4 regions of the Paenarthrobacter sp. NPDC058040 genome follow, and region 4 is predicted to be linked to each of the others. Evidence: riboswitches for the same ligand, from Rfam matches in the RefSeq annotation. Region 4 holds a riboswitch; each other region holds the start of a gene.

Region 1 (7,082 bases), on a different contig from region 4:
GGTGACCAGGTCGCGCGTCAGGCGCGCCATTCCGCGGAGGTCCGCCAAAGCGGTTCGTACGACGTCGACGCTCGAGTTGGGATCGTCGGTCCAGTCCACGGGGACTTCATGGACGCGGAGGCCGCAGCGCTCGGCAAGGACCAGCAGTTCCGTGTCGAAGAACCATGCGTTGTCCAGGGTGTGGGGGAGGATCTGGTGGGCAACGTCCGCGCGGATGGCCTTGAATCCGCACTGGGCGTCTGAGAACCGTGCGCCCATGAGCGTGTGCAGGAGGACGTTGTAGCTGCGGGAGACGAATTCGCGCTTTGGGCCGCGGACCACCCGGGAGTTGCGGGAGAGCCGTGTGCCGATGGCGAGGTCCGAGTGGCCGGAGATCAGCGGCGCCAGCAATGGTGCCAGGGCAGCGAGGTCCGTGGAGAGATCCACGTCCATGTAGGCCAGCACGGGAGAAGGCGACGCGAGCCAGACTTGCCGAAGGGCGTTGCCCCGGCCCTTTTCCTCGAATCGCATGACGGCAATCTCGGGGAGTTCGCGGGCCAGTCGCTCGGCGATCTTCAGGGTGTTGTCCGTGCTGGCATTGTCCGCCACCGTGATGCGGAACGTGTGCGGAAAAGTATCCACGAGGTGCCCGTGCAGGCGGCGCAGGCATTCCTCGAGGTCAGTTTCTTCGTTGTGGACGGGAACTGTGACGTCCAGGACGGGAACTGTGGAATGGGTGTCCACAGGAGAACGCCGGGACTGCCGGTGGGGCAAGGCAGGAGCGGCGGAAGGCCCCGCATGGGCGGGGTTCGGCAACGCGCTGGTGGCGGGATCTATGAGCGTCATGCATCCAGAGTGGAGCCGCCGATTGTGAGGGCTTTAGGCAGAAGCTGTGACGCGACTGTGTAACTGGGGGAACGCGAAAACCGCCCCCGGGTTCCCGCCGGCCGCATCAGTTGGGGGTGATGCGGACGGCCGGAACGGGAGCGGCTATCGGGAAAGTCTCTTGGCTTAGTACCAGTTGTTGGCCAAGTGGAAGGCGAGGGCTGCCGAGGGGGAGCCGTAGCGTTCCTTGATGTAGTTCAGGCCCCATTTGATCTGGGTCTGGTAGTTGGTCTGCCAGTCAGCGCCGGCGGATGCCATCTTGGAAGCTGGCAGCGACTGGACAATGCCGTACGCACCGCTGGAGGCGTTCGTGGCAGTCGTGCGCCAGTTGGATTCCTTTTCCCACAGGGTGTTCAGGGCGGTCATCTCGCCCGGGCCCCAACCGTAGCTGGCCAGGATGCTGGCTGCGTAGGCCTTTGCGGCGGCAGGATCGTCAACGGCCTTGGGGGCAGCGGCGGCGGCAGCTGCTGCTGCGGCTGCCTTGTCGGCTGCAGCCTTGGCGGCGGCGTCGGCAGCGGCCTTCTCTGCGGCAGCCTGTGCTGCGGCTGCCTGGTCGGCGGCGGCCTTCTCGGCTGCAGCCTTGTCCGCAGCTGCCTTGTCAGCGGCAGCCTTCTCAGCTGCGGCTTGGGCAGCGGCAGCCTTGTCGGCAGCGGCCTTCTTGGCGGCGTCGGCCTGCGCTGCGGCCTCGGCAACTGCGTTTTCCCGGGTCTGCGGGTCAACCTGTGCTGCTGCCTGGGTCTGTGCGGTCTGGCTCAGTTCCGGGAGGTTGAACGCGGCGTTGGCGGCTTGGCCCAGCGATGCGACACCGAGTGCGGCGGCGACTACACCGGCTACGACCGACATGCGGTGGCCGGCCTTGCCCTGGCGTGCGGCGTTCTTCAGAACGGCCTGCGACTTGGTCAGCGGAGCATCGTGATCGTCGCGGTGACGCGCGGAAGGGCGCGCCTGATCCTTGAATTCAGACATGTGTGATTACCTCTCAGCGCCTGCGGAGTTAGCTGTCGGGTTCGGATGAGGTCATCCGGCCGCGCGTGTAGCTGCGGCTTCACCCCAAGGGCCGGCAATGCCTGGCCCGGAGACTCTGGGTCCCCCGTCTCTGCCTCGATGAGAACGGAACTCCGGGAAGTGGCAGAGCTCGGCGCATCCCGGGTGTGGGCCTCTTGGGGCGACCCACCCTTTCGACGGTACAGGAGGATCTTGCTTAAGTCACATTTAGGTAACAGAGATCACGACGCCGGTGCGTCGCCTTGCCGGTTTCGTTATACGCGTTCGTTGGTCACGGAAGGGAGTCGCAAGGCGAATTCTGTGCGTCCCGGTTTGGACGTCACTTCGACGCTCCCACCGTGTGCGCCAACGATCGATTCCACGATCGACAGGCCCAGGCCGGAAGTCCCTTCCGAACCCGACCGCGCCGCGTCAGCGCGGGCAAAACGGGAGAAGATCCGGCCCTGGAAATCCGCGGGAATGCCGGGTCCATTGTCCGTAACGGTGACCACTGCGCTCCCGTCCGCGCTCAGCATCACGCCGGTGACAACGGTGGTGCCGGGATCGGTATGCTTCCGCGCGTTGGAGAGCAGGTTGGCCAGCACCTGGTGAAGTTGCGTGGCGTCTCCGCGCACCGTGATCGGCTCATCCGGGAGTTTGAGTTGCCACACATGGTCCGGCGCCATGACTTTCTCGTCGGTAACGGTTTCAATGACCAACTGCGTCAGGTCCACCTCCGTGACCTTTAGGGGCTGGCCTTCGTCCAACCGCGCCAGGAGCAGCAGGTCCTCCACCAGGGTGCTCATCCGTTCCGACTGGCTCTGGACCCGGGCCAGGGACTTGCGGCCGTCTTCGGTGAAGTTCTCGGTCATCCGCAGCATCTCAGTGTAACCCCGGATGGCGGTGAGGGGAGTGCGCAGTTCATGCGAGGCGTCAGCAACGAATTGCCGGACCTTGGTTTCGCTTTCCTGCCGGGCCTCGAGCGCGCTGGCCACATTGTTGAGCATCTGGTTGAGGGCGTAGCCCACGCTGCCCACTTCGGTTCCCGGATGGGAGGCCGACGGCGGTACGCGCACCGCGAGCGCGACCTCGCCGGCGTCGAGGGGCAAGCGGGAGACCTTGGTTGCGACCTCCGACAATTGTTCAAGCGGGCGCATGGTCCGGCGGATGATGACGGTTCCGGCCAGCCCGATCAGCACCAAGCCGCCCAGCGAGACGAACACCATGGTCCACACAAGGGAAGCTTCGGTGGCTTGCTTGTCGGCCAGGGGCAAGCCAGTGACGATGACATCGCCGTAGGCGGTCTTCACAGCCACCAAGCGGTAATCGCCGATGGAGAGCGACCGGTCCACGGGCCGGTTGTCCAAAGGAAGATCCAGCAGGACCTGGTTGTCTTCGGCGGAAAGCGTGGCGCGGTTTCCGGCGGCGTCGATGAGTCCGGCGCTGCTGACAGAGGAGCCGCTGATGCGCGCATTCAAGGTGCCGGCGGCCTGGCCCCTGGCTTCGAGCGGGTCCGGCCTCCCAGTGGGGAAACTCGAAGGCGGTCGGCCAAAGGTGTTGGCCCGGCTGGAGGCCTGCTCCAACTGCCTGTCCAATTGCCGGTTGAACACCATGTCCATGGAGGCATAACTGACTACGCCCACCGCCCCGCAGATAGCGACGAGCAGCGCCATGGCAACGAGGACCAACCGCGTCCGCAAGTGCCAGGTGGATGGGTCCAACCAGCTGCGCTGCGTGTTCCTGGCGACCCCTGAGAGTGTGGTCAAGGCTTAGTCCGCGGGCTTGATGACGTAGCCGGCGCCACGCACAGTGTGGATCATGGGCGGGTGGTTGGCCTCGATCTTCTTGCGCAGGTAGGAGATGTAGAGTTCCACGATGTTCGCTTGCCCGCCGAAGTCGTAATCCCACACGCGGTCCAGGATCTGGGCCTTGCTGACCACGCGCTTGGGGTTCTCCATGAGGTAGCGAAGGAGCTCGAACTGGGTTGCCGTCAGGGCGATGTCCTCACCGGCCCGGGTTACTTCGCGGGTGTCCACGTTCAAGGTCAGGTCGCCAACCACCAGTTCGGCGGTGTCCATGGCGGCAACGCCCGAGCGCTGCACCAGTCGATGAAGGCGGAGCAGGACTTCCTCCATGCTGAACGGCTTGGTCACGTAGTCGTCACCGCCTGCCGCCAGCCCCACAATGCGGTCCTGAACTGCGTCCTTGGCCGTGAGGAAGAGGGCGGGGACCTCCGGAGCGAAGGCACGGATCCGGTTGAGGACCTCAACACCATCGAAGCCGGGAAGCATCACGTCCAGCACCAGGACGTCGGGCCGGAAGTCCTTGGCGAGCTTCACGGCCTCGGGGCCATCGGCGGCAACGCTGACGGACCAGCCGGCCATCCGCAGGCCCATGCTCATGAGCTCGGCCAGGCTTGGCTCGTCATCGACCACCAGGGCACGGATAGGGGAGCCATCCGGGTGGGAGAGCTGGGGAAGGTTGTTTTGCATGGAGTGCGGGGATGCCATGGGACAACTCTCCAATCTGCTGGTTTGCCGGCGCTTAGCTGGTCCTGTGAGGACCCTGTGAAATCAACACTAGCGAGGTGGGAGTCCGGTCGGCGGGCCTTCACCACCCTCATTGACTTGATTTGAGCCCTACTACAACCTTTTTTGATTACTTCTTGGCCTTTAGATCGGCAAAGTGGGTGCTGGCGGTACGGGCTTTGGCGCGCACTGGGGGCCTGTGGGAGTCACGTCGTGACGGTCACAGCAGGGACTACTCTTCAACACAGCTTCCGCACAGCCGGGCAGCAGACTCTGGGGCGTAAGAGGACCAACAACCCACCTGGAGAAGACCATGAATGAGCAGCAGCTCCCCGAAGACCCCAAGTCCAAGTCCCTTCCACCGCAGGGCACGCCACAGGGAAGCGCCGGGCCGCGACAGGAAGCTGCACAGCCCGGGCCGGGGCAAGAGTCCGCACAGCCCGGGCCCGCGCAGGGTAGCAACCCGAACCCGGGCTCCTCGTGGGCCTGGGGCGAGGCGGGCCAGCAGGATGGACGCAGCGGGAGCTTCGGCGGCACACAGGCCCAAGGAGCCCCGCCAGCCGCAACGCAGCCGTCGGCCGGGTGGGGTGCTCCGGCGTCGAACACCAACGGCTGGGGTACTTCACAGTCCGGAAAGGGCAAGGGAGGCCTGAAGGGCCCCTGGACACTCAAGCGGACCTTGATCGTGGCCGGCGTTGCGGTGGTCGTGGCGGCGGGAACGGCCGCTGGTTTCTACTCCTTGGGCAACGCCGGCTCGGCTGATGCGGCCAACGTTCCGCTGGGCCAATCCGGCGGACTGGGCGGCCAGCAAGGTGTTCCCGGGCAGGGTGGGACTGGCCAGAACGGCATGGGCATGCCTGGCCAAATGGGTGGCATGTCGCCGGACGGCCTGGGCATCGCCGGTGGCTTGAACGCGGCCATCCACTCCGAGTATGTGATCCTCCGCGACAACGAGTACGTGACCATGGCCGATCAGCTCGGAACGGTCAGTGAGGTTTCGTCGAACTCCTTGACGGTCAAGAGCAGCGATGGATTCACCAGGACCTACGTTCTCAACCAGGACACGGCCGTGGCCCAGGGGACTCGGCAGCGCGGCAGCACCGGCAGCAGCTTGACGATCGCCGACATCAAATCGGGCGCCACGGTCAGGGTGACCGCAACAAAGAATGGCGACACTTACGCGGCTACGTCCGTCCGGCTCACTACCGCGACGACGTCCTCGGGGCAGGGTTCGACGCCGGGATCGGGCGCCACTTCGTGACCTGCCGGCCGCCTCAGTGCCCGTTTCTACCGCTTGTAGCAGATTAGGGTCCCAAAAATCGAGATCGAGTCGAGTTGCGACCCGGCAGCAACTGTTTCAGATCGTGAGATTCCGCGGCCGAGTCGGGTTCGAAAATTGTGAGGGCCATAATGCACTATCCGTCGAAGAAAGTTCATTTCCAGTTCAATATTTCGGGCATCAGACGAACGGAATGGCGTTCATTTTAGGGACCCGCTGAATTGTGATTTGGGGCACAATAGTGCCCCTTGTCTCAGGATGTGGACGTTCTGGCACATTGTTACTTGCGTGTTGCCTTTGTTACGTTGCACACTTCCAATGTGAACAAGAACTCAACAGCACCTGCAGCCGCAGCAATCTGGTCCAGCGCACCCGCTGGCGACGAGACCCGCTGTTGTCGAATGCAAGCCTAACTTTCCACCCCAAAGAAGTTTCAGGCATTCGCCCCCTTGCCCAGCGTTGGGCGCCCCTCCCCAGACTCATTGCGGGGACAACCAGCATTCGAAGCCGCGATGACGGCTATTCACTTTTGAGGTAAGCACTCCATGTCAGTTGCATCCGGATACGTCCACATCTCTGTCCGTAACGCCAATAAGGCCGCTTCCAATGCCGGCCTTCGTCCTGGTTTCGGGAACCGCCCGGGGTACGCTCCCGGTTCCCAGGGTGGGGCCCAGCAGGCTCCCGGTTACGTTCCCCAGGGTTACAACCCCAACTCCTACGGCCAGTTGCGCGCAGTACCCACCAACGAACCTGCGCCCATTACCGCGCCAACTCCCGTGATTGCCCAGACCGAGCGCCTCCGCCCCGTAGCCAACGACACCGTGGCCCGCGGATTCGTGCTCTACATGGGAATTGACGAGGAAACCGCTGCGGCAGCGGGGACGTCCATTGCCAAGCTGGCCCAGGAAATCCGCGCCTACGCCCAGTCCCTCGTCACCGGTGCCGAAAGCTATGCCGCCGTCGCGGTTGCACCGGCCAACGCACCCGGGTCCGCACTCGACGTCGTACGCTCCACCTTCGGCGACCCAACGGTGGCCGCACGGCAGCGCACCGAGGCCGCCCGCCCGGCGCCGCAGCAGGAAGCCCGCCCGTCCGGCGTGCTGATCGACCTCGCCCGCCGCGAAGTCCACCTCGACGGCGAATCGCTGAACCTGACGTTCAAGGAATTCGAACTCCTCAACTACCTCGTGGAGAACGGAACCCGCACTGTGGGCCGTGACGAGCTCCTGGAAGGCCTGTGGCGCAACGCCGAGGAAGTGCCCAACGAGCGCACCATCGACGTCCACATCCGTCGCCTCCGCTCCAAGCTGGGCCGCCTCGCCAACACGGTGCGCACCGTCCGCGGCCAGGGCTACCGCTTCTACGAGCACCCCGAAGTCATTGTCTGGGCTGCTCCGGAATACTCCATCTAGCAGCACGCTGAAAGC
Region 2 (7,082 bases), on a different contig from region 4:
GTGCAGCAACTTTCCACTGGCCGCAACCTGCTTGCAGACTGCGCTGATCGCGGGCAACGGCACACCATAGGCGGCCGGCGCACTCACTCCCGGGGCCACCGAGGCCGGAAGGACGTCGAGGTCGATCGTCAGGTACAGCACGTCAATGCCGGCCAGGAAGTCGGCTACGAAAATCTCCACCGCCTCCGGCGAGCACAGTTCGTCCAGCAGGTACTTAACGCCGAGCCGGTCGGCGGTGTCGAACAGCGTCCGCGTGTTGTTGGGTTCCGAAATACCGACGACGGCGTACTGCAGTTCGCGCCCGGCGGCGGCTTCCTCCTGGGCCATCTGGAGGAAGGGCGTACCCGAACTCGGAGTGGCGTCATCCCGCAGGTCGAAGTGCGCATCGAGGTTCAGCACGCCCAGCCGTTGTCCGCTGCGCACCGCGTCCGATCCCGCCACACCCAGATAGCTGGCGAATGCGGTCTCGTGTCCGCCGCCCAGCACCACGGTGAGGTTTCCGCCGTCGAGCAGTGCCGAAATGGCGCGCCCGGCGCGCTCCTGGCCCGCCTCCAGCGAGTCGTCCTCCACAATCACATCACCGGCGTCGAACAGGTCCCGGTCCAGGTGGAACGCCAGAGGACCCAGTGCGGAGCGGATCGCGGCCGGAGCTGCGGCGGCCCCTACCCGGCCCTTGTTGCGACGGACGCCGGCGTCACTGCAAAAACCAAGCACGACGGCGGGACGCAAAGCCCCTGCGGACGCCTCCGCGGTGTGGGGAGCCACAGCCTGCCACCAGCGGCGGTGTTCGTCGCCGTCGCCGTCGAAGCGGCCGGTCCATGGCGTGGGAGTGACGTCTACGGTGAGGGCGCTTGTTTCCATGCTTTAAGCACACCGGACCCGGACTGCCAAAGCCAGCAGTTCCGGGTCCGGGGTGTCTGAGATGCCGGACATCCGGGCCTACGCGCCACCGCGAGTTGGCATTTGATGACAATCCCAGGGCCGAACATTGTCATCTAATGCCATCTCGGCGGGGAGTTATTTGACCCCGAGCAGTTCTTCCACCGTGCCGATCCCGAAGAACAGCAGGAACGCGGCGGCCACAACCCACATCAACGGGTGCACTTCGCGGGCGCGGCCCTGGAAAGTGCGGATCAGGACGTAGGAGATGAAGCCGGCGCCGAGGCCATTGGCGATCGAGTAGGTGAACGGCATCAGCGCGATGGTCAGGAAGGCCGGGATGCCGACGCCCCAGTCCTGCCAGTCGATCTTGCCCACCTGCGAGACCATCATGAAGCCCACCACCACCAGCGCAGGGGCTACCGCCTCGAAGGGGACCAGGTTGATGAGCGGCGTGAAGAACATGGCCACCAGGAAGAGCACGCCGGTGACGATCGAGGCAAGGCCCGTGCGGGCGCCCTCGCCGATGCCCGCGCCGGACTCGACGAAGATCTGGTTGGACGAGACGGAGGCCCCACCACCAACGATCGCCCCGAGGGCGTCCACCTGGAGCACGCGGTCCACGTTGGGGATGTTGCCGTGCTCGTCCACGGTTCCGGCCTCGTTGGCCAGACCCACCATGGTGCCCATGGCGTCGAAGAAGATGCTGAGGAGGATCACGAACGCCAGCAGTGCCGCGGCGATGAAGCCCAGGTGCTCAAATGCGCCGAACGGGTTGGCCTTGCCGATGAGGGACAGGTCCGGGGCGCCCCACTCGGACAACGTGGGGGCTACCAGCGACCAGCCGCGCGGGTTGACGTTCTTGCCATCGAAGCTGGGCCCGATGTGCAGGGTGAATTCAAGGATGGCGGCCAGCGCCGTGGACACCACAATGCCGATCAGGATCGCGCCACGGACCTTGCGGACCACCAGGGCGATCGTCAGGATGAGGCCCACGGCAAACACCAAAGTGGGCCAGCCCATGAGCTTGCCATCCACGCCGAGGCCCAGGGGAACCGTGGTTCCGGCGGCGTCGGGGATGCGGCGGACGAATCCGGCGTTGACCAGGCCGATCAACGCAATGAAGAGGCCAATGCCCACCACGATCGCCGTTTTGAGGGCTTCCGGAACGGCCTTGAACACCGCGGTACGGAAGCCGGTGAGGACCAGGATCAGCATGGTCAGGCCGGAGAGGACAACCAAGCCCATCATGTCCGGCCAGGTCAGCCCCGGGTGCGAGGCAACGGTGACGGCCACGAAGGCGTTGACACCCAGGCCTGTCGCCACCGCGAACGGATGCTTGGCCCAGGCGCCCATGAGGATGGTCAGGATGCCCGCAACGAACGCCGTGGTGGCGGCGACCGCGGTGAAGCCCAGGGATGCCCCGCTGGAATCGGCTCCGGAGAGGATCAGGGGGTTCAGGACCACGATGTAGCTCATGGCAAAGAAGGTCGCGAACCCGCCACGGATTTCCCGCGAGTACGTGGAGCCCCGTTCGGAAATCTTGAAGTAACGGTCGAGGGCAGAACCTTGTTTAAGCATGAAGGTCTCCGGGGATCGGGTGAGTGTGCTCTCAAATCCTATGCCTGCGGATACGGGACGCCCGGACGATTCGCCTAGTCTGTAAGGAAGCCAACATTAGGAGAAACCGCCCCATGCGTACCGTCCGCCCGCTTCTGGCCGCCGTCGTAGCTGCTCTTGCCTTCGCCTCCGCGGTGCTGTTTGGTGCCGCCCCCGCGTCCGCGCACGACGTCGCCGAGTCCACCACTCCGGCGAACGGTGCCACCGTGGCGGCAGTTCCGGCGTCGGTCTCCATCACGTTCAACAACCGCCCGCTGGCCATCGGCTCCGGTGTGACGGTGACCGCGGGCGGCGAAAACTGGGCGGACGGCGCGGTCGAAATCATCGACAACCAAGCGGTCCAGAAGTTGCGCGAGGGCGCGCCGGCCGGTGAGTACACCGTCACGTGGCGCGTTGTCAGCTCCGATTCGCACCCCATTGAGGGCACTTTCAAGTTCACTGCCGCCGCTGGAAGCACGACGACGACAAGCGGTTCGGCGGGTGCCTCACCTTCCACGTCGGCTTCGGGAGCCACGGTTCCGAGCGCCGGAACAGCAGCTCCGGGGAGCGGCTCCAGCGAGCCGGCTCCGGCGGCTTCGCAGCCCTTCCCCTGGAGCATTGTGGGACTCGCCGTGGTGGCCGTGGGACTCGTGATCTTCCTGGCCGTTACTGCCCGCCGGAAGCTGGCTGCCTCCAACGATGCCGAGGGCGATACTCCCGCGGAATGACGCGGTTTTCTACATAGCTGCGAAAATCTCGAATCGGTTACCGCGACACGCGCAACGCGCCCTGCTCGTTACTCAAATGTGACTTTGCGGTGATCATCGCGTACGGTAGTACCTGTGCCTGATCCATCTTCGAGGCACTTCCGGCCTGATTGCCTAGCTCTGCCGCAGTCCGGAATCCGTTCGCAGACAAACCTACGGCAGAGACGGGGAACCCATTTTAGGCCGCCATTGAGTGCGCCTTGGGGTGAAGTCACGAAGCTTCCGCTGGACAGCGGGGGATAGTGGCCGGGTGACTCCCATCCGAATCCGACAGCTAACCTCGCAGGCATCGGGAGAGGCTCTTTCATGTCTTCACGCATTCTTCGCGGCCGTCGTAAGGCGGACATCGCGCGTCCCAATCCGTTCATCTCCATCTCCAAGGCCGTTGCCAGCAACGCTTCCGGCGCTGGCCGCCAGGCAGCCGTCATCGCTGCAGCTTCCGGGCTGGTCCTGACCGGCTCCATCGCCGCCCACGCTGCCGAGACGCCCGCACAGGCTCCGGTCCAGCGCGACTCCAGCCCCGCAACCGTTGCGGAAACCCCCAACAAGGTTGTCACCGCAGCTTCAACGGCCACCATCAACTTCGAGCGCCCCGCGGTTTCCTCCGTGGCCGCTCCGGTCATCGAAAAGCCGGCTCCCGTAGTTGAGGCTCCGGCCAAGAAGGCGGCAGCCAACGTTGCTGCCGCTCCCGCCAAGGCGACCGCCACGGCTACCGCCTCCGTCGCTGCCGCACCTGCAGCAGCAGCACCGGCCGGCAGCGTCAACGCAGCCATGGTTGCTTCCGCCTACGCCCAGATCGGCATCATGCAGGACTGCACCGCCATGGTGGAACGCGCCCTCGGCTCCGCAGGCATCCCCGTGGGTGACCTTGCTCCGATGCAGTTCCTGAACTACGGCAAGGTAGTCAGCGACCCGCAGCCGGGCGACATGATCGTCCAGTCCGGCCACGTTGCCATCTACATCGGCAACGGCCAGGCCATCAGCGGCGGCATCAACGGCAACCAGACGGGTATCCACCCGATCAGCTGGCTGACCGCAACGGGCCCCATCACGTATGTACGCGCTGGCGCCTAAGCTTCACGCTTAAATACCAGAGGCCGGCATTCGGAGACTTGTTCTCCGGGTGCCGGCCTTTGGCTTTTAAGAACGTCAGGCGATCGCGATGCCAGGCCCTGCCGTGATACCGGGTCCGGCGGGCAGGGCAACCTTCAAAGAGATTGCCTGCCCAACCGCCTTGGCCTGCCGAAGCACTTCCTTGGGGGTGGGGGTGATCATTTCACCGACGCCCACCAGGTGCATTCCCACCGCACGCATGGCGGCAACGAGGTTTTGGCCGATCGCGATTCCCAGCTCAGCCAGCATCCGCCGCAACTGGCTCTGGGCGCAGCGCGTCACCACAATGTGGTCCGCGAGGAGTATCCCGTTGGCGGTGTGCACGGCCCATTGGCGGGGTGCGGGCTCAAGTTGTCCGGGAACGTTGGCTCCCAGGAAGTCCAGCCGCACGGCCTTGGTGGAACTCCGCACATCGAGTTGGTGGCTGGCTGCGTAGTTCCGCAGGTGCCGGAGGATCTGGTTTCGTTCCACCATGGCCGCCGGGTCTGCCGCATCACAGCGCTGCAGCATTCCCGTGTGGACGGAGGGTCCCGACGTGGACAGGGACCCAAACCCGTCCACCACAATGGAGCGAACGCCGTAGCGGCTGAGTTCGCTGGCCACGGCCAAACCGGAAAGCCCGGCTCCAATCACCACGGTAGTGGTGCGCTCTGTGCCGGAATCAGGCGTGAATGACACTGCTTGGTTCCTCCTTGACGTGTGTGCCCGAAGGCAGCGCGTTGTTCGCGTCCAAGCTCCCCAAGCGGCCGCAAATAAATGGCCGGGTGTGTCCTGGAACACGCTTGCCGGCCATTCGGTGACTCGAACACTACAGAACTTTTGGGGCCATGGATAGCCTCCGTGACAGCGTGTTTTTACTTGTTCATCCGGCGTCCAAAAAGGACACCCGAAACCGAGCCCGGACCGTTATGCAGGTAGCGAAAAGCCGTCTTGATTCGGCCTTGGCAACCGAGAATAGTGGGCATTGGAAGGCGATGCCCTGGACTTCTCCTTCCCCGGATATTCGCACCAGGCCGGGCGCGTCACCCCGAGGGGTGAAACCTCTGGCAGAATGACCGGAACAAAAGCAGCAGGTGGAGAGGCGGGCCCCATGGACCAGCACGGCAATCACGTTGAAGAACCCCGGAACGGCGACGGAGAAGCCGTTGCGCCCGGTGGAATCGTCGTAGGAGTAGACGGCTCGGAACATGGTCAGTGCGCCCTCGTCTGGGCGGCCCGCGAAGCTGAACGCCGTCAACTCCCGCTCCACATCGTCACGGCCTATTCGGTGCCGATCTTTGCGGCCTCCGGACTGGACGGTGGATACGCAACCGTGGACGATTCCGTGATCCGCGAGGGTGCTGAGGCAATCGCCAAGCAGGCCATGGAGAAGGTCTCTTCCTATGACCTGGATGTTGATGCCTCCGTGGAAAACGGAGATGCTGCCGGAGTGCTCCTGGACTTGTCAGCCGAGGCTGCTTTGCTGGTCTTCGGAAGCCGGGGGCGAGGGGGATTCGTCGGGCGTCTCCTGGGCTCGGTGAGCAGTGCGCTCCCGGCCCACGCAAAATGCCCTACGGTCACAGTGCCGCTGTATTGCGCCGACCGCTTGGGCGAAAACACCGAGGACAGGCATATCAAGGCTGAACATGCCAAGGCTGGTCCGCGCACGGTGGAGAACGTCGTGGTGGTGGGGGTCGACGGTTCCGAGCAAGCCCGCATCGCCGTCTTGGAAGCGGCCGAACAAGCTGAGCGGATGGGGGCCAAGCTGAGGGTCATTTGCGCTGTTCCGCAATACAGCGGTTCCCTGGCTTGGGTGCCCGCGCCCCTGGACCGGGATGCCCTGTTCGCGGACATCAAGGTGCAACTGGACGCCGGAGTCGCCTGGCTCCGCAGCCACTTCCCCAAACTGACAGTTGAAACCGAACTGACCGACGGCTCGCCCGTGGACGTCCTGGTGGAAGCCAGCAGGGGCGTTGAGCTTGTGGTGCTGGGTACCCGGGGCCGTGGTGGTTTTGCAGGGATGCTCCTGGGCTCTACCTCGGACGGCGTCCTGCACCACGCCAAGGGCCCCGTTCTGGTGGTTCCCGACCGCGAGGACCCGCGACTCGCCGACCGGGCAAACTTCGGTCCCATGCTCGGGGCTGCATAGGGTCAAGGGGCCGGTCGATGGAAGGCCAGGACCCCGGCACATGGGCCGGAGGGCAAACGCAGGCGCAGCCGCAGGATGCCGCCGGCTTGGGCTTCATCCTGCCGCTGGATGAGATCCGGGCGGGCATGCTTCCGGACGTCGGCGGCAAGGCTGCCAACCTCGGTGAACTGACCGCTGCCGGATTACCGGTACCTCCCGGCTTTTGCCTCACGACGGCGGCCTACCGCCATTCGCTGGCATCGGCCGGCCTGGGAGAGGTCTTCGAGGCCCTGGAGGCCGCCTCCGGCGCGGCCGGGCAAAGCGGAGGCCCCACGATCGGGCCAGACCCCGCCAACCTTAATCCGCTTGCGGCCCGCGCCCGGTCCCTGGTCCTCGACGCCGGAATGCCGCCCGAAGTGGCCGCAGAGGTACGGGCCGCGTATCTTGCATTGGGTACCGACGTCCCGGTCGCGGTCCGGTCTTCGGCAACTGCGGAAGATCTTGCGTTTGCGAGCTTCGCCGGGCAGCAGGACACCTTCCTGAACGTCGTGGGCGTCGACTCCGTCCTGGACGCCGTCAGCCGCTGCTGGGCCTCCCTTTGGACCGATCGCGCAGTG
Region 3 (7,082 bases), on a different contig from region 4:
GACCGGCTGGCTGCCGCCGTCGGACGTGCTGTGGCGGCCTGCAGCGGACAGACGATGCTCACCGAAGGTATTGCCGGTTCCTGGAGCGCCGGCGCCGAGGCGCTCGGCAACGCCGACGGCGTCGAGGTCATTGGCCAAGGCACTCCCGGCGGAACGGAAAACGCTCCCGCACCCACCATCTTCGGGACCGGGGTCCGGGAGTTCCTGGACAACCACGTCCTCCACGAAGAGATCTTCGGCGCAGCCTCCCTGGTGATCCGCTACTCCTCCGTGGAGGACCTCCTCCAGGCCGCCTCACGGATCGAAGGCCAACTCACCGCGTCGCTGCAGCTCACCGAAGCGGACTACCCGACGGCGGCGCCCCTCCTGCCGGTACTGGAACAGAAAGTGGGCCGCATCATCGTCAACGGCTGGCCCACCGGGGTTGAAGTCGGACACGCCATGGTCCACGGTGGCCCGTTCCCCGCCACCTCGGACACGCGCACCACCTCCGTGGGCACCCTCGCGATCAACCGATTCCTCCGCCCGGTGGCTTATCAGAACCTGTCCCAGGAACTCCTTCCCGAGGCGCTGCAGGACGCCAACCCCTGGCACCTCAACCGCCGCATCGACGGCGAGGTTGTTCCAGCCGCAGAGAAAGCAGAGGTAGGCGCATGAGCACCCAACCCATCATTTCGCGGGTGGACGTTGTGCCCGTCGCCGGGTACGACAGCATCGGCATGCAGTACTACATCGATGGTTGGCAGTTCGATCCGAAACGGCCCTGTTTGGTTTGGTAAGTCCTGTTGGTCAGGTAACACCCCTTCCGCACGGCCGCATACTTCCTCCGCAACAGGAAGCGGCCGTGCGGAAATCCAGCATTTAAGGAAGGCACTACGTGGGCGGCGTCGTCTCCGGCATCCTCATCATCTCTACGGTGATCGCGGTGGGGTATCTTGCCGCCCGCTTCAAGATCCTGTCCCCGGACGTCCAGGGCGCCCTGACAAAGACGGCGTTCTACATCACGAATCCCGCCCTGCTGTACACGGTCGTGGCCGGAAGCGACATCCGGGCCGCCCTCGGCGTCGACGCCCCACTGGCCCTGCTTTCGGCGGCGGCCGTGGGGCTTCTCTATTGCCTGTTGAGTTTCCTGTTTTTCCGTCGGCCGGTAGCCGAGACCGCCGTGGGCGCCATGGCGAGCAGCTACGCCAACGCCAACAACATTGGCATCCCCGTTTCCCTCTATGCCGTGGGAACTGCCCAGCACGTGGCTCCGGTGCTCCTGGTGCAACTCCTGGTCCTGGCGCCGTTCTACGTCACGGTCCTTGGCCTCGCTGGAGGTGCCAAAATCTCCTGGAAACGGGTAATACTGCAGCCGCTGGGTAATCCAATGATCATCGCCTCCGCCCTGGGCGTCCTGGTGGCCCTGACCGACTGGCAGCCGCCGGAACTCGTGCACAAACCGATCGACATGCTGGCCGGTGCCGCCGTGCCCATGGTGCTGCTCGCGTTTGGCATGTCCTTGGCGGGAAAGGCTCCCTTGCAGAAGGGCGATGGCCGTGTGGAAACCGTGGTGGCCACGCTGTTGAAGGTTGCAGGGATGCCGGTGATCGTCTGGGCGCTGGGTAGGTTCCTCTTCGGACTGGATGGCCAGCACCTTTTGGCCAGCGTGATCATGGCGGCCCTTCCCACGGCGCAGAACGTGTTCCTTTTCGCCTCGCCCTATGGCCGCGGAACGGTGGTAGCCCGGGATGTCATCCTCTGCACCACGGTGCTCTGCGTCGGGGCGCTCGTGGTGGTTGCCTGGCTGCTGGGATAGGCGTCCGCTTGCGGGCTTCGGTGACGGCCTGTTCTTCGTGGCCTACGCGATCTTCGAGCTTCCCAACAGCTTTCGCTGGGTAAAACAAAGGAGGCTGGCACCCGATCGGGTGCCAGCCTCCTTTGCGTTGGCGGCCTAGGAGCGCCGAAGCCGCTGGCAGCTCCAGCGGCCCATCCGGCGACGGAAGGTGGCAGTCCGGCTGCTGCTGCAATAGCGGCCGTGCCAGCCGACATGCGTGGTTGTCCGGGGCAGTCGGATGCTCACTTGAGGAGGTCCTTGGCCGCGTCCAGCAACCCGTCCACTGCCGAGCCGCTTGGCTGCGGCGTGGAGGAAGCGTTGGGGTTGCCGCTGGGCTTCGGCTTCGACGGCTGGGTCTGCGTGGGAGTCGGCGTCGGGGTCGGCGTGACGGTCGGGGTGGTGGTCGGCGTAGGCGTCGGGGCCGTAATAGTGTCCGACGGCGGTGCCGGCTGGCTCGGGACCGGCGTGGTTACTCCTGGAACCGGGACCACAGCCGAGGGAGCGGCGGACGGTACCCACTGCGGGGCGGCCAAGGAAACCTGCGGGACAGCAGCGGACGACGCCGTTGCGCCAGCAGGTGCCTCCGCTTCAGTCTGGGGTTCGGCGGGCGTTCCGGCCTCGGCTTTCGCGGCCGACGTCGAGGACGCGGTGGTGTACGAGGGGGTGGGACCAGGGGAAGCCTTGGTGGTTGCCCGACCACTTTCGTTGTTGTTCGAGCCGCTGGCCTCCTGCGAGTGGCTGTCCTGGCCGAAAAGCGGGAGGTCCACGGCCTGGCTGACAGTGCCGACGGTCAGGACCAGGCCGAGTGCTCCGGCAACCACCGCCATGCGCTGGCCCATGGTCTTGACCGAGGCGGCCTTGGTCAGCACGGCGTGCGGTTCGCGGTTGAACGACGGAGCACCGAACGAGCCGAAGGCGGACTTGCCGTTGGTGGGGAGCGTCGAAGCTTTGCGCGTTGCGGTGTGCTCGGAAGCCCGGGTCCGGTTGCTGGCACGGCTTGCCAAGCCCGCCGCAGCAGTAGCCGCCGCGGCGATCTGCGCCGGCGTCTTCGGCTGGACCGGTGACGACTCTTCGAGGGCGACTGCCGGCGCGGCTACTGTCGGAATGGCGGCGGTAGCAGTTTCAGGGTTCGGTGCAGGGATGGCGGCGGTAACGGGCTCCGACTCCGCGCCAAACTCCCGCTCGGCGGCGGCCCGTGGCGCGTCCGCAGCCGGGACCACGGGAATGGCCGACGTCGGCGGGCCGGGTGTGGTGGAGTCGGCGCGGGGAGCGTCGATGACAGGGATCGCGGCGGTCCGGGGTTCCTCGGCAGGAGCGTCGTGGCCGGCGGAACCGGCCGCGGCTTCCGGCGCAACGATCGCCTGGGCGGCCTGACCGCGCTCGGCCGCGCGTCGCTCCGCGCGCGTCATGGGCGCAGGCGGGGTGGGATTGGCAGCTGCGGCGGGTACCGCCGTCGTGCTTTCAACGCTGGTGGGGGACTGTCCGCTGGGTTGGGCCCGACGGCGTCCGGTTGGCTTGGTGCGCTCGATGGCCTCTTGGGCACGGCGCGGCTGATCCATGGTTGGGGACATGGGTGATTGCCTCTCAACGCCTGCGAGGTTAGCTGTCGGGTTCGGACGAGGCCGTCCGGCCGCACATGGCGGCTTCACCCCAAGGGCCTGAAACCAGGCCCGGGAACTTTGGGTCCCCCGTCTCTGCCGCGAGTCTGGCGGATTCCGGGATGCGGCAGAGCTCGGCGTCAGCCCGGAAGCGGCCCAGCGGAGATCAGGGTCGCCCTTCGACCGTACAGGAGCAGGGAAGTAAAGTCACATTAATGTAACGGACGGAACGTCCAACATTTCGCGGGGACCCAATCGCCTACCCTGCGGGGCTGGAACCGGAAGTTCGAGCTGGGCAAACACTAGCTTTGACCATGTACTGGCCGGTAGACATGAGCTATGGATCTCCCCGTGACGCCTCCCGTTTCGCCCATGCTCGCCAAATCCGTCCCGAACATCCCCGATGTTGGGCACTATGAGCCCAAGTGGGACGGCTTCCGGACCATCGTCTTCAAGGACGGCGACGAGATCGTCCTGGGCAGCCGGAACGAGAAGCCCATGACGCGCTACTTCCCCGAACTCGTGGAAGCGCTGAAGAAGAACCTTCCGGAGAGGTGCGTCATCGACGGCGAGATCATCCTCATCTCCGGCAATCGCCTGGACTTCGAGGGCTTGCAGCAACGCATCCACCCCGCCGACACCCGGGTGCGCATGCTCGCCGAAAAGACGCCGTCGTCGTTGGTGGCGTTCGACCTCCTCGCCCTGGGCGATGACGACCTCACTGGCCGACCCTTCTCGGAGCGGCGCGCAGCTTTGGAGGAGGCGCTCGCCGACGCCGAGCCGCCGGTCTACGTGACGCCGGCGGTGAATGACCTTGAGCGGGCCAAGGAATGGTTCGTGCAACTTGAGGGAGCAGGCCTCGACGGCGTGTTGTCCAAACCGCTCGACGGCACCTACCAGCCGAACAAACGGGTGATGTTCAAGACGAAGCATGAGCGGACGGCGGATTGTGTGGTGGCCGGATTCCGTTGGCACAAGACGGCAAAGGTTGTGGGGTCCATGTTGCTGGGCCTGTACGACGACTCCGGCCGCCTCCACCACGTGGGCGTCGTGGCCTCGTTTCCCATGGCCAAGCGTGAAGCCTTGGTGGCGGAGTTGGAGCCGTACCAAGTGGAGTTCGCCGAGCATCCTTGGGGCGAATGGGCCAACCAGGAAGCGGCCGCCGGTGGATCCAGGATGCCCGGCGGGCAGAGCCGGTGGAGCGCAGGCAAGGACTTCTCCTTTGTCCCTTTGCGCCCCGAACTCGTGATTGAGGTGGCGTACGACTACATGGAGGGTGACCGGTTCAGGCACACTACCCAGTTCCGTCGGTGGCGCGAGGACCGTACCCCGGACAGTTGCACATACTCGCAGTTGGAGGAACCCGCCGATTACGACCTCGGCGAGATCCTGCGTCTTACGTAATCCCCGTTACTCCTCGTGGCCCTGGTCGCCGCTCATGCTGCCCTCAGCCGGTGGGGTCTCTCCCGGAGGCACACCGCCGCCCGGTTCCAGCCCGGTGATGTTGCCGTCTGCCGGGTCCGGGTTCGAGGAAGCTGCCGGATCGTGTTCTTCGTCCTTGCGCATGTCCGGGTCGTCGTGGATGCTGTCCGGTTCGGGGGCGCCGAAGGTTTGGGGATCGTCTTCAGGATCGTAGCTCGTCATGGTCCACCCTTTCCTAAGCAAACTTATTATTTGACTTGCCCTGCCAGCCTAGCCGCGGGCCGCCCCAGCCAACAAGGGGCACCCAGGCTGCCGTCCGTCGTCGTGCGCCTGCGGCTATTTGTCCCGCGACGCAGCGGCGACGAAGCTCCTGATGGCATTGGCGACTTCTTTCGGCCGCATGTGTTGGGCGACGTGTCCCACGCCCGGAATCTCAGCCAACCGTCCGTCGGCTACGGCCCGCGAGAGACGCAGCGACCATTCCGGTCCGGCAACGTGGTCACGGCTGCCGCGAAGGATCAGCACCGGCACGTCCACGTTGGCCAGACGCTTCTCCGTGGGGTAGCCCATCATGACGGGCAGCTCCGTAAGGTACCAGCGCGGGCCGCAGCGGAGGTAGTCGGAGACGACGATCCAGTTGGACGACGGGCTTTCCCGGAGGAGGCCGTCAAGGAACAGGGCCAAGGACTGCCGCCACAGGTTCTTGTGCCGCGAATCGACCACCGGACCCATCAGGACCAGGCTCGTAGTGCTGCCCGACGCCTGAAGGGCGGCTTCGATGGCGAACTGGACGCCCATGGAGTGGCCCACCAGGATGCGGCTATGGATGCCGCGATCCGCCAAGGCCTCGGCTATGAACGTCCCGTAATCTTCCACCGACAACTGACGGTCCGGTTTGGGGGTGCCTGCGAAGCCGGGGAGGTCCAAAGAATAGGTCGGTGCGTCGGCCGAGAGGACAGCATGCAGGCGGGCCAAATACCTGTGCGAGACGCCGATGCCGTGGATGAGGACGTAAGCGGGAGTGTCCTGGCTGCCCGGCTCCGGGGCTCCGTTCAACCAGAGGATCCGCCCCTGTAGCCCGCCGACCTCGACGTTGGCGGTGTGGAAAGCCGGCTCGCTCACAGCCGGGCTCCTCAGCCCCGGGCCTGTTGCAGGAAGACGGCCGCGCCCGGACCCGTCAGTTCCTGCTCATCCACGGGCCGGATACCGCGAGGGGACGGCGGATATCCTCGCCATGCGGGGCATAGGGATTGTGCGTTCCACAGCGAACCGTGCGTTGCCTCCAGATCCTTGATGAGGGCGCAGCATTCCACGTGTACCATCGGCCAAACCACGGAGCGGGATCTCGAAGCCATACGGCTATTCAAACAGGACGCGCGGACTTTTCCGAGGTTCGGTCCACGTGGCTTGGCCGACGCGGATCAGTCCCGGGTGGCGTCGTCGGATTCGGCGGGGTCGCCCGCGGGGCGCGAAGCGTCAGGTGCGCTGCCGGCGTTCGCTGCCTCCCGGCGTCGGGCAATCCTGGATTCGGTCCACATGGCGACGGCCACGAAAACGACGCAGGCAAACATGAAGGTAGCTACGAAGTTCAATCCCATAGCGGAACCCAAGGGTGCGGCAAGTGCCATTGCGGCCATCCCGGCCACGATATGCCACCCTTTGAAATTGCCCACCAAACAAGCGTAACCCCGGCCTTTGCGGGTGCTGGCCCGTTGGCTGGGATCGTTGCTTGATCCTTATCACTCCGACATCTGCCGGACGCAATTCAGCCCGCGTCGGCGCCGGCCTCCGTGGTGTCTCCGGCCGCGGATTCTTCCTGTTTCCGCTTCTGGGTTTCGAGCCACGCGAGGATCGACGCCTGCCGGATCCGGCGGTGCGTTCCCCTGTATTCCACAGGGATTTCGCCTCGGTCGGTCATGTTGCGCAGGTAGGTGTGCGAGATCCCGGCAAGCTCCGCGGCCTGCGAGGTGGTCAGCATTTCCTCCACGCTGCTGACGGTCACCGCTTCGCCGCGGCCCATCCGGGCCAGAAGGTCCACGACGGCGTCCCTCGCCTGGTCGGGCAGGCGGTGGACGGTGCCGTCGACGAACACCGTGATGTCGTTGCTGTCCTGGAGTGAGCGTGCCAAATTCCGGGCGTCATCGGCGGGCAGGCCGGCCGTGACGCGGGGAGCTATCAATGCCATGGCAGAAGCCTAGCGCGGCGAATGTGCTCCTAGCGCGACGGCAGCCCGCGGCGCTCGAGCA
Region 4 (7,082 bases):
AGTGCGCTGATCATCATGCCGTTGCCGACGTAGATACCAACGTGCGCGCCGCCATTCTGCATGACCAGGTCGCCCGGCTGCGGGGTACTGGTGGGCTTCATGGCCGTCCAGGCGTTGACGCGGGGGATGCTGATGCCGGCCTGGGCGTAGACCCACTGGGTGAAGCCGGAGCAGTCCCAGCCGTTGGGGGTGGTGCCGCCCCAAACGTAGGGGTGGCCGATGCCCGTGTAGGCGATGGCGGCGAGGCCGGATGCTGCGGCGCTGGAGGCCGAATCCTTGGCTTCGGAGGACTGTGCGGTGATGGCGCCTGCGGCCTGGTCACCGGTGCTCTGGGAGCGCTGGGTTGCCTGCGAAGCGCGCTGGATCTTCGGGGCTTCCTTGGTGGCCACGACGGGGCTCTCGAAGGAAACGGTGGCGGTGGGCTCTGCAGTGACAACCTCGGTGGTGAGGAGCTGCTGCGTGCTCGTCTCGGCCTTGGAAACGTCCGTGTCAGCTGCCTGGGCCGGAAGGCCGACGCTGAGGACGAGGCCGGAGGCTGCGGCGAGAACTGCGGCCTGGCGGCCAACGGTTCCGGCGTTGGTTGAAACAGCCTTCGAAAGAGTGTTCAACGGGTGAACCGTCGCGGCGCGGTGGCGCGCAGGGGTAGTGCGTGATGACACGTAGGTAGCCTCTCCCAATGCCTGCGAGGTGAGCTGTCGGATTCGGATGGGAGTCATCCGGCCACGAGCTTCGGGAAGCTTTGTGACTTAACCCCAAGGCCTTCTTTCGAAGACCAAAAGTGGTTCCCCCGCCCCTGCCAGACGAATTTTGCGAACGGATCCTGAGTGGTGGCAGAGCTAGGCAATCCACTCAAGTGCATCGGCCCCCTAAAAAGCCGATGCGCTTTAGACGGTACAACAGTTGAACGTGAATGTCACATTCAGGTCACGGGGTGTGTCGAGAATGCGATAGACGACCATCGACTTTGCTTAGAGCCAGCCCATGGGGTCCACGACTTCGCCGTTGACCTGGACCTCGAAGTGCAGGTGGCAGCCCGTGGAAGCCCCTGTAGTGCCACTCAGGGCCACAACATCGCCGCGGCTGACGGTCTGCCCTACTTTGACATTGAAGGACGACAGGTGGTTGTACGTGGTCTCGAGGCCGTTGCCGTGATCCACTACTACGCGGTTACCGCCGCCGTACTCGTGCCAGCCGGCGAACGTGACCTTCCCGGCCGCAGCCGCGTGGACCTGCGTACCGCACTGGGCCACGAAGTCCTGGCCGCGGTGGAAGTCCCCGGTACCGCCTGTCAAGGGGCTGACCCGGTAGCCGAACGGCGAGGCCGTGGTCAACGTATCCAGCGGGCTGCCAAGGGTGCCCTTGGACGAGCTGGCCTGGATGCTGCCAACAGACTGGGCGCTGAGCAGTTGCTTAAGCTTGCCGTCGGGATCGGCCTTGGTGGCCACCGCCGCGCGGCTGAAGTCGATTTTTGCCGAGGCCGCCGCGGAAACTTCAGGCTGGCTGCCACCGGCTACCGCAAGCGCGGCTTCTGTTTGGCCCGACTCGGAGGTGGCCATCACGGGGCTCGTGGCCGGCAGACCGACAGTGAGGGCAAGGCCCGTAGCGGCCAAGGCCACTCCGGCTTTCTGCCCTACGCCACTGGCTGCGGCGAAATCGGCAACCTGGCGCAACGGGCTCTTACGGCGGCGCACCTGACGCTGGGTGTCGCGAGGCCGGATCTCCGTTACTGCGCGGGCTGGCCGCAGCTCAGCAGCGGGGCCGGACGCGCGTCGGCGGCCCCTGACGTTCTGCGATGTCAAACTCTGTTCCTCTCTTGAAAGCCTGCGAAGTTAGCTGTCGGATTCGGATCAGAGAGTGCAAAGACCCGGCCCGCACACAGCGCATACGGCACACAGGTATCCCGGGAGGGAATTGCGTAAGTAGGCACTGCTGCTGCGGACTTCACCCCAAGGCTGCTTCTTCAGGCAGCCGATTGTGGTTCCCCCGCCTCTGCCAGTAGTGGATAACACCCCTGATCTGCTGGCAGAGCTCGGCTCCAGATCAGGTAACGCTTTGGTATCGGCGCTAGTAGACAACTATAGGCGATTAAAGCCTTCGGTAATAAATTCGTTATCTTCTGTCACGCCGTTTTCCTGCCGATGCCCTTATCACTTTTTGGCGGAAACCGCAGGTCACACCGTTCCGCCCGGCAGCCGGAGTGAGATGTGACACTCCAACATGGAGGAAACAACAGAGGCACCCGTCCTTTCGGAAGGGTGCCTCAAAAGTTCTACGTTCAGCCAACCGCCACGAAGACGTGGGCTGCGACCTCGGGCGGGAGCTCGAGTGCCCCCTCGATGCCGGGGACGCGCACCGAGATATACTCCCCTACCCGCTCCAAGGAAACTGCCGCTCCCGGCCGGATCCCACCCTCATCCAATTGGGTCAGCAGTTCGGGTTCAACCTGGATGGGTTCCGCCAGCCTGCTCACCACGACACGTGAGTCCGAAGCGTAGGAGTCCATGGCCTGAAGGAGGTTGACATCGCCACGCAGGGAGACCTGGGTGGCAAGTCCGCCGAGCGCTTCGAGGCCCGGAATGGGGTTGCCGTAGGGCGACTCTGTGGGGTGCTCCAGCAGCTCGTACAGCCGGCGCTCAACCCGCTCGCTCATGACGTGCTCCCAGCGGCAGGCTTCGTCGTGGACATAGGCCCAGTCCAAGCCGATGACGTCGGCCAGGAGGCGTTCTGCCAGGCGGTGCTTGCGCATGACCTCAGTGGCACGCTTCCGGCCAACCTCGGTCAGCTCCAGGTGGCGGTCGTTGGACACGATTACCAAGCCATCGCGCTCCATGCGGCCGATGGTTTGGGAAACGGTGGGACCGGAATGGCGCAGGCGCTCGGCAATGCGTGCCCGAAGAGCCACGATGTTCTCTTCCTCAAGCTCCAAAATGGTCCGAAGATACATCTCAGTGGTATCGATCAGATCCGTCATCCAGCTCAGCTCTCCTCGAACGCAGTTCTCGCGTAGTGTCCACCGTACCGCGTCCAGTCGGGGCGGCCGGTCCCTTGGCGCCGCCCCATGACGCCTCCTCCAGCTTAGCTTATTTGGAATTACTCTGAATAATCCCCCACCCCGGCTCCCTGCCCAGGCAAACGGCACCGTCCCACGTGGCGGACTATGACAGCCGCAGGTTCCTGCCCGCGCGCCATGTCAGGCAGAATTGGGGAGTCGAAGGGGCAGCTGATGCCACCTGCCACGACCCATCTTTGACCGATACCCATTGGAGCCACCCGTGAGCGACAACAGCATCACCATTCCCGCCGACCTGCTGCCCAAGGACGGACGCTTCGGCGCAGGACCGTCCAAGGTCCGCCCGGAGCAAGTCGAAGCCTTGTCGGCCGCGGCCACCACCATCCTCGGTACATCGCACCGCCAGGCTCCGGTCAAGAACCTCGTGGGTTCGGTCCGCGAGGGCCTCAGCCAGTTCTTCCGCGCACCCGAAGGCTACGAAGTTGTGCTCGGAGTCGGCGGATCCACCGCGTTCTGGGACGTTGCTGCGTTCGGCCTGGTGGAAAAGAAGGCCCAGCACCTCTCCTTCGGCGAATTCGGTTCCAAGTTCGCGTCCGCCACCAACAAGGCCCCTTTCCTGGACGAGTCCTCCATCATCAAGTCCGAGCCTGGAACGCGCCCCACGCCCAAGGCAGAGGCCGGTGTGGACGTCTACGCCTGGCCGCAGAACGAGACCTCCACCGGCGTTGCCGCCCCGGTCAAGCGCGTGGACGGCGCCGATGAGGGCTCACTGGTCCTGGTGGATGCAACCTCCGCCGCCGGTGGCCTGGACGTGGACGTCTCCGAATCCGACGTCTACTACTTCGCACCGCAGAAGAATTTCGCTTCCGACGGCGGCCTGTGGCTTGGCCTCTTCTCCCCCGCCGCCCTGGAGCGTGCTGCCCGGGTCAAGGCGAGCGGCCGCTGGATCCCCGATTTCCTAGACCTGCAGACGGCGATCGACAACTCCAAGCTGAACCAGACCTACAACACGCCTTCGCTGTCCACGCTGGTCACGCTGGATGCCCAGGTGCAGTGGCTCAACAACAACGGAGGCCTGGACTTCGCGAGCAAGCGCACGGCGGATTCCGCCAGCCGCGTCTACTCCTGGGCCGAGGCCTCCGAATACGCCACGCCGTTTGTTGCCAATGCAGACGAACGCTCCAACGTCATTGCCACCATCGACTTCGACGATTCAATCGACGCAGCCGCCATCGCCAAGGTGCTGCGCGCGAACGGCGTGGTTGATACCGAGCCTTACCGCAAGCTGGGCCGCAACCAGCTCCGGATCGCCACGTTCGTGGCCATCGAGCCGGACGACGTCTCGGCACTGCTCGCCAGCATCGACTACGTCGTTGGCGAACTGAAGAAGTAACGGTTCCACGGCCCAACGCCGGAAACGAACAAAGGCGCCTGCCGGGAATGAACTTCCCGCCAGGCGCCTTTTCTGTGTTCCGTTGAAGCTAGCCGTCTTCGCCGGAGCCGTCCGCGTCCTCGTCAGCCCCAATCTCTTCGGCGTCGTCCGCGTCCTCATCCAGCTGGGCGTCGTCTTCGGCCGCCTTGACCGCTTCCTCGGCGACGTCTTCCTCGGTCTCTTCAACCAACGGAGTCTCGTCCTCCGGACGGACCCGTTTGGCCCACGGCACCCATTCCGGCGCGAGGATGGAATCTTCCGAGGGCAAGAGCCCCAGCTCGCTGACGGTCACGATCTTGGACCTGGAGTTGCGGGTGACCACGGCATACCATTGCCAGCCGCCGTAGCCTGCGAGCTTGGATTCGAAGAGGTGGGTCACCACCCGGTCGCCTTCCGATTTGGCTCCGAGGTGGGCACCTACTTCCCCACGGTTCGCGATGCCTTCCACTGCCTGGCGTGCAACCTCGACGGCGGCAGCCAGGAAGGCGTCCGGCTTGCCGGTGCGCCACACGGGAACGCCGGAGCGCGGCTTGGGAGCCGCGACCTTGGGTTCGGCGGGCGTCCGCACGGGGGCAACCCTGTTGGCAGGGGCGTCTCCGTTTGCAGGAGCCTGGGCTGCGGAGTCTTCGGCAGGGGCTTCCTGCGCGTCCCTCCCGGCCTGAATTTCCTGTGCGGATTCCGATGTCATGGCGGTCCTAGGCTTCCAGCTCGTCGGCAACCTTGCGCAGCGCCATTCCGATGGCCTTGGCCTTGTTGCCCTCCGGGTACTTTCCCGAAGACAACGTACCGGACAAGTTGTCCAGGACAGAGACCAGGTCCTGCACCAACGGTGCAAGATCACGGGCGTTCATGCGCTTTGCCTTGGCAATGGACGGGGTCTTGTCCAGGACCCGCAAGCCCAGGGCCTGGGCTCCGCGACGGCCGTCCGCAACGCCGAACTCCACGCGGGTGCCGGCCTTCAGCTCGGTGACGCCTGCGGGCAGGGACGTCTTGGGCAGGAATACTTCCTGGCCGTCTTCGGCCGCGAGGAATCCGAAGCCCTTTTCCTTGTCATACCACTTGACCTTGCCGGTGGGCACGTAATCAACCTTCTTCGTTCTTGCGTGGAAACACGTCGGGCCGCCACCGCATCCACAGAGTCCTGCGGGATCGAGGGTGACAGCCCTGTCCGTGTGGGTCTGTTCCTTCAAGGTTATCCTGCCGGACACCCTAATCCCGCTTCCAACGTCCGGCGTAGCGCCGCCTGCCGGCGAACAGCTAGCGTTGAGCCATGACTTCCCCGGGTTACCGCCGCCCCCTCACGATTGCCGCCGCTGCCGTTGCCATCATTTCCCTGGCCGCTGTTGCCGCCGTCATGGCCATTGCCTTCAACGGAGGGATTGCGCCCGTGTGGATTACCTCCACCGCGCTGTACGGACTTCCCGTGGCCTTCATGCTCGCCGTTGTTCCCGTGGTGGATGCCGTCCGCCAGCGCCGTCGTCATTAGCCGACCCCCCCGCGTTGCGAGGCCCTCTCTGCGTGCCAAAACACGAGCCAAGGACGCAGAGCGGGCCCCGCAACGGTGGAGACCGGCCCAGGTGGCGGTAAATTTGGAGTGATGTCCCTCATTCGCGCGCTCAGCAAGGAACTTGAAACGCGCAGCGACGCCTCGCTGCGGGCTCTGTTTGCCGCGCGGCCGGACCTGATCTCGCCCATGGCGCCTGATTTCGCAGCCCTGGCGGCGCGGGCAAGTGCCCGCGTCAGTGTGCAGCGGGCTTTGGAACGCCTCACCAAACCTGAGATGCAGGTCCTGGAAACCCTCCATTTGTGTACCAACACGGACACTGGCCACAGTGTTTCGGCCGCAGGACTGAAGAGAGCCATTGCCGGGTCCACGCTCTCCGCTTTGGAGCCCATCCTGGCCAAGCTGCAGGAACTGGCGCTCATCCATCGCGCGGAAGCGCCGCCAGCCACCCATCCTCCTGCCAGTTCACGGCAAAAGTTCTATCTTCCCGTTGGAAGCCTCAAGGACGTCATCGGCATCTACCCCGCAGGACTCGGGCGCAGCTACACCGAACTCGTCAGGCTCCAGCCGGCGTTCGCGCAGCGCGTGGTCCAACTGGTGGGCGAACTCCATCACAGCGGCCTGGGTGTCCATCCGGCCAGCACGCCCATGGACGCCGCCCTCTCGCTGCAGCGCTGGACCTCCACGCCGGAAGGCGTCCACCAGATCCTGGCCGGCGCACCTGAAAGGACCACCGGACTCCTGGACAAGTTCGGCAGCTGGGCAATGGGCGCCGTGCCCCAAGCGCAAAGGCGTGCCTCCGTCACCCACGAGAGCGCCGACGTCGGGCCTGTCGACTGGCTGCTGGCCCGCGGCCTGCTGGTTCCCCTGGATGCCGGGCACGTGGAGCTGCCCCACAGCGTGGGAATTGCCTTGCGGGGCGGCGCCATTGTTGACGATTTCACCCTGACGCCGCCTGTTCCGGAACTCGGGCACACGAGCGCGGCCCTGCGGCGCAACGCGGCCATGGGGGCCATTGCCGAAACTCTGCGCTTGGCCAACGAGCTGCTCTTTGCCGTCCGGGAGCAGCCCTTGGCCACGCTGCGCAGCGGCGGCGTTGGCGTGCGCGAGTTGCGGCGGCTCGCGGAGTCCATCCG

Evidence for each region. Region 4 has a riboswitch for cyclic di-AMP ahead of ACFVSJ_RS16480 (M23 family metallopeptidase). Riboswitches for the same ligand answer to the same signal wherever they lie in the genome.
Region 1: another riboswitch for cyclic di-AMP. It lies ahead of ACFVSJ_RS02940 (hypothetical protein); the one in region 4 lies ahead of ACFVSJ_RS16480 (M23 family metallopeptidase).
Region 2: another riboswitch for cyclic di-AMP. It lies ahead of ACFVSJ_RS11610 (NlpC/P60 family protein); the one in region 4 lies ahead of ACFVSJ_RS16480 (M23 family metallopeptidase).
Region 3: another riboswitch for cyclic di-AMP. It lies ahead of ACFVSJ_RS07135 (hypothetical protein); the one in region 4 lies ahead of ACFVSJ_RS16480 (M23 family metallopeptidase).

The regions. Positions count from the first base shown of each region.
Region 1 is NZ_JBHVRN010000002.1:17,962-25,043, reverse strand. It holds gene ACFVSJ_RS02945 (glycosyltransferase) at 1-825, opposite strand, end outside; gene ACFVSJ_RS02940 (hypothetical protein) at 991-1,830, opposite strand; cyclic di-AMP (ydaO/yuaA leader) riboswitch at 1,834-2,015, opposite strand; gene ACFVSJ_RS02935 (sensor histidine kinase) at 2,124-3,614, opposite strand; gene ACFVSJ_RS02930 (response regulator transcription factor) at 3,618-4,358, opposite strand; gene ACFVSJ_RS02925 (hypothetical protein) at 4,690-5,637, shown strand; gene ACFVSJ_RS02920 (winged helix-turn-helix domain-containing protein) at 6,201-7,067, shown strand.
Region 2 is NZ_JBHVRN010000007.1:181,912-188,993, forward strand. It holds gene hutG (formimidoylglutamase) at 1-861, opposite strand, end outside; gene ACFVSJ_RS11600 (NCS2 family permease) at 1,018-2,460, opposite strand; gene ACFVSJ_RS11605 (copper resistance protein CopC) at 2,574-3,206, shown strand; cyclic di-AMP (ydaO/yuaA leader) riboswitch at 3,357-3,548, shown strand; gene ACFVSJ_RS11610 (NlpC/P60 family protein) at 3,552-4,319, shown strand; gene ACFVSJ_RS11615 (FAD-dependent monooxygenase) at 4,395-5,036, opposite strand; gene ACFVSJ_RS11620 (universal stress protein) at 5,449-6,486, shown strand; gene ACFVSJ_RS11625 (PEP/pyruvate-binding domain-containing protein) at 6,504-7,082, shown strand, end outside.
Region 3 is NZ_JBHVRN010000004.1:183,186-190,267, forward strand. It holds gene ACFVSJ_RS07120 (aldehyde dehydrogenase (NADP(+))) at 1-657, shown strand, start outside; gene ACFVSJ_RS07125 (hypothetical protein) at 654-779, shown strand; gene ACFVSJ_RS07130 (AEC family transporter) at 878-1,798, shown strand; gene ACFVSJ_RS07135 (hypothetical protein) at 2,059-3,387, opposite strand; cyclic di-AMP (ydaO/yuaA leader) riboswitch at 3,391-3,537, opposite strand; gene ACFVSJ_RS07140 (ATP-dependent DNA ligase) at 3,754-4,818, shown strand; gene ACFVSJ_RS07145 (DUF6480 family protein) at 4,825-5,058, opposite strand; gene ACFVSJ_RS07150 (alpha/beta fold hydrolase) at 5,173-5,958, opposite strand; gene ACFVSJ_RS07155 (hypothetical protein) at 6,258-6,509, opposite strand; gene ACFVSJ_RS07160 (helix-turn-helix domain-containing protein) at 6,602-7,021, opposite strand; gene ACFVSJ_RS07165 (NADPH-dependent oxidoreductase) at 7,051-7,082, opposite strand, start outside.
Region 4 is NZ_JBHVRN010000011.1:105,202-112,283, forward strand. It holds gene ACFVSJ_RS16475 (C40 family peptidase) at 1-659, opposite strand, end outside; cyclic di-AMP (ydaO/yuaA leader) riboswitch at 664-822, opposite strand; gene ACFVSJ_RS16480 (M23 family metallopeptidase) at 969-1,799, opposite strand; cyclic di-AMP (ydaO/yuaA leader) riboswitch at 1,804-2,045, opposite strand; gene ACFVSJ_RS16485 (metal-dependent transcriptional regulator) at 2,276-2,971, opposite strand; gene serC (phosphoserine transaminase) at 3,273-4,403, shown strand; gene ACFVSJ_RS16495 (DUF3027 domain-containing protein) at 4,492-5,130, opposite strand; gene ACFVSJ_RS16500 (cold shock domain-containing protein) at 5,138-5,521, opposite strand; gene ACFVSJ_RS16505 (hypothetical protein) at 5,713-5,928, shown strand; gene ACFVSJ_RS16510 (helicase-associated domain-containing protein) at 6,040-7,082, shown strand, end outside.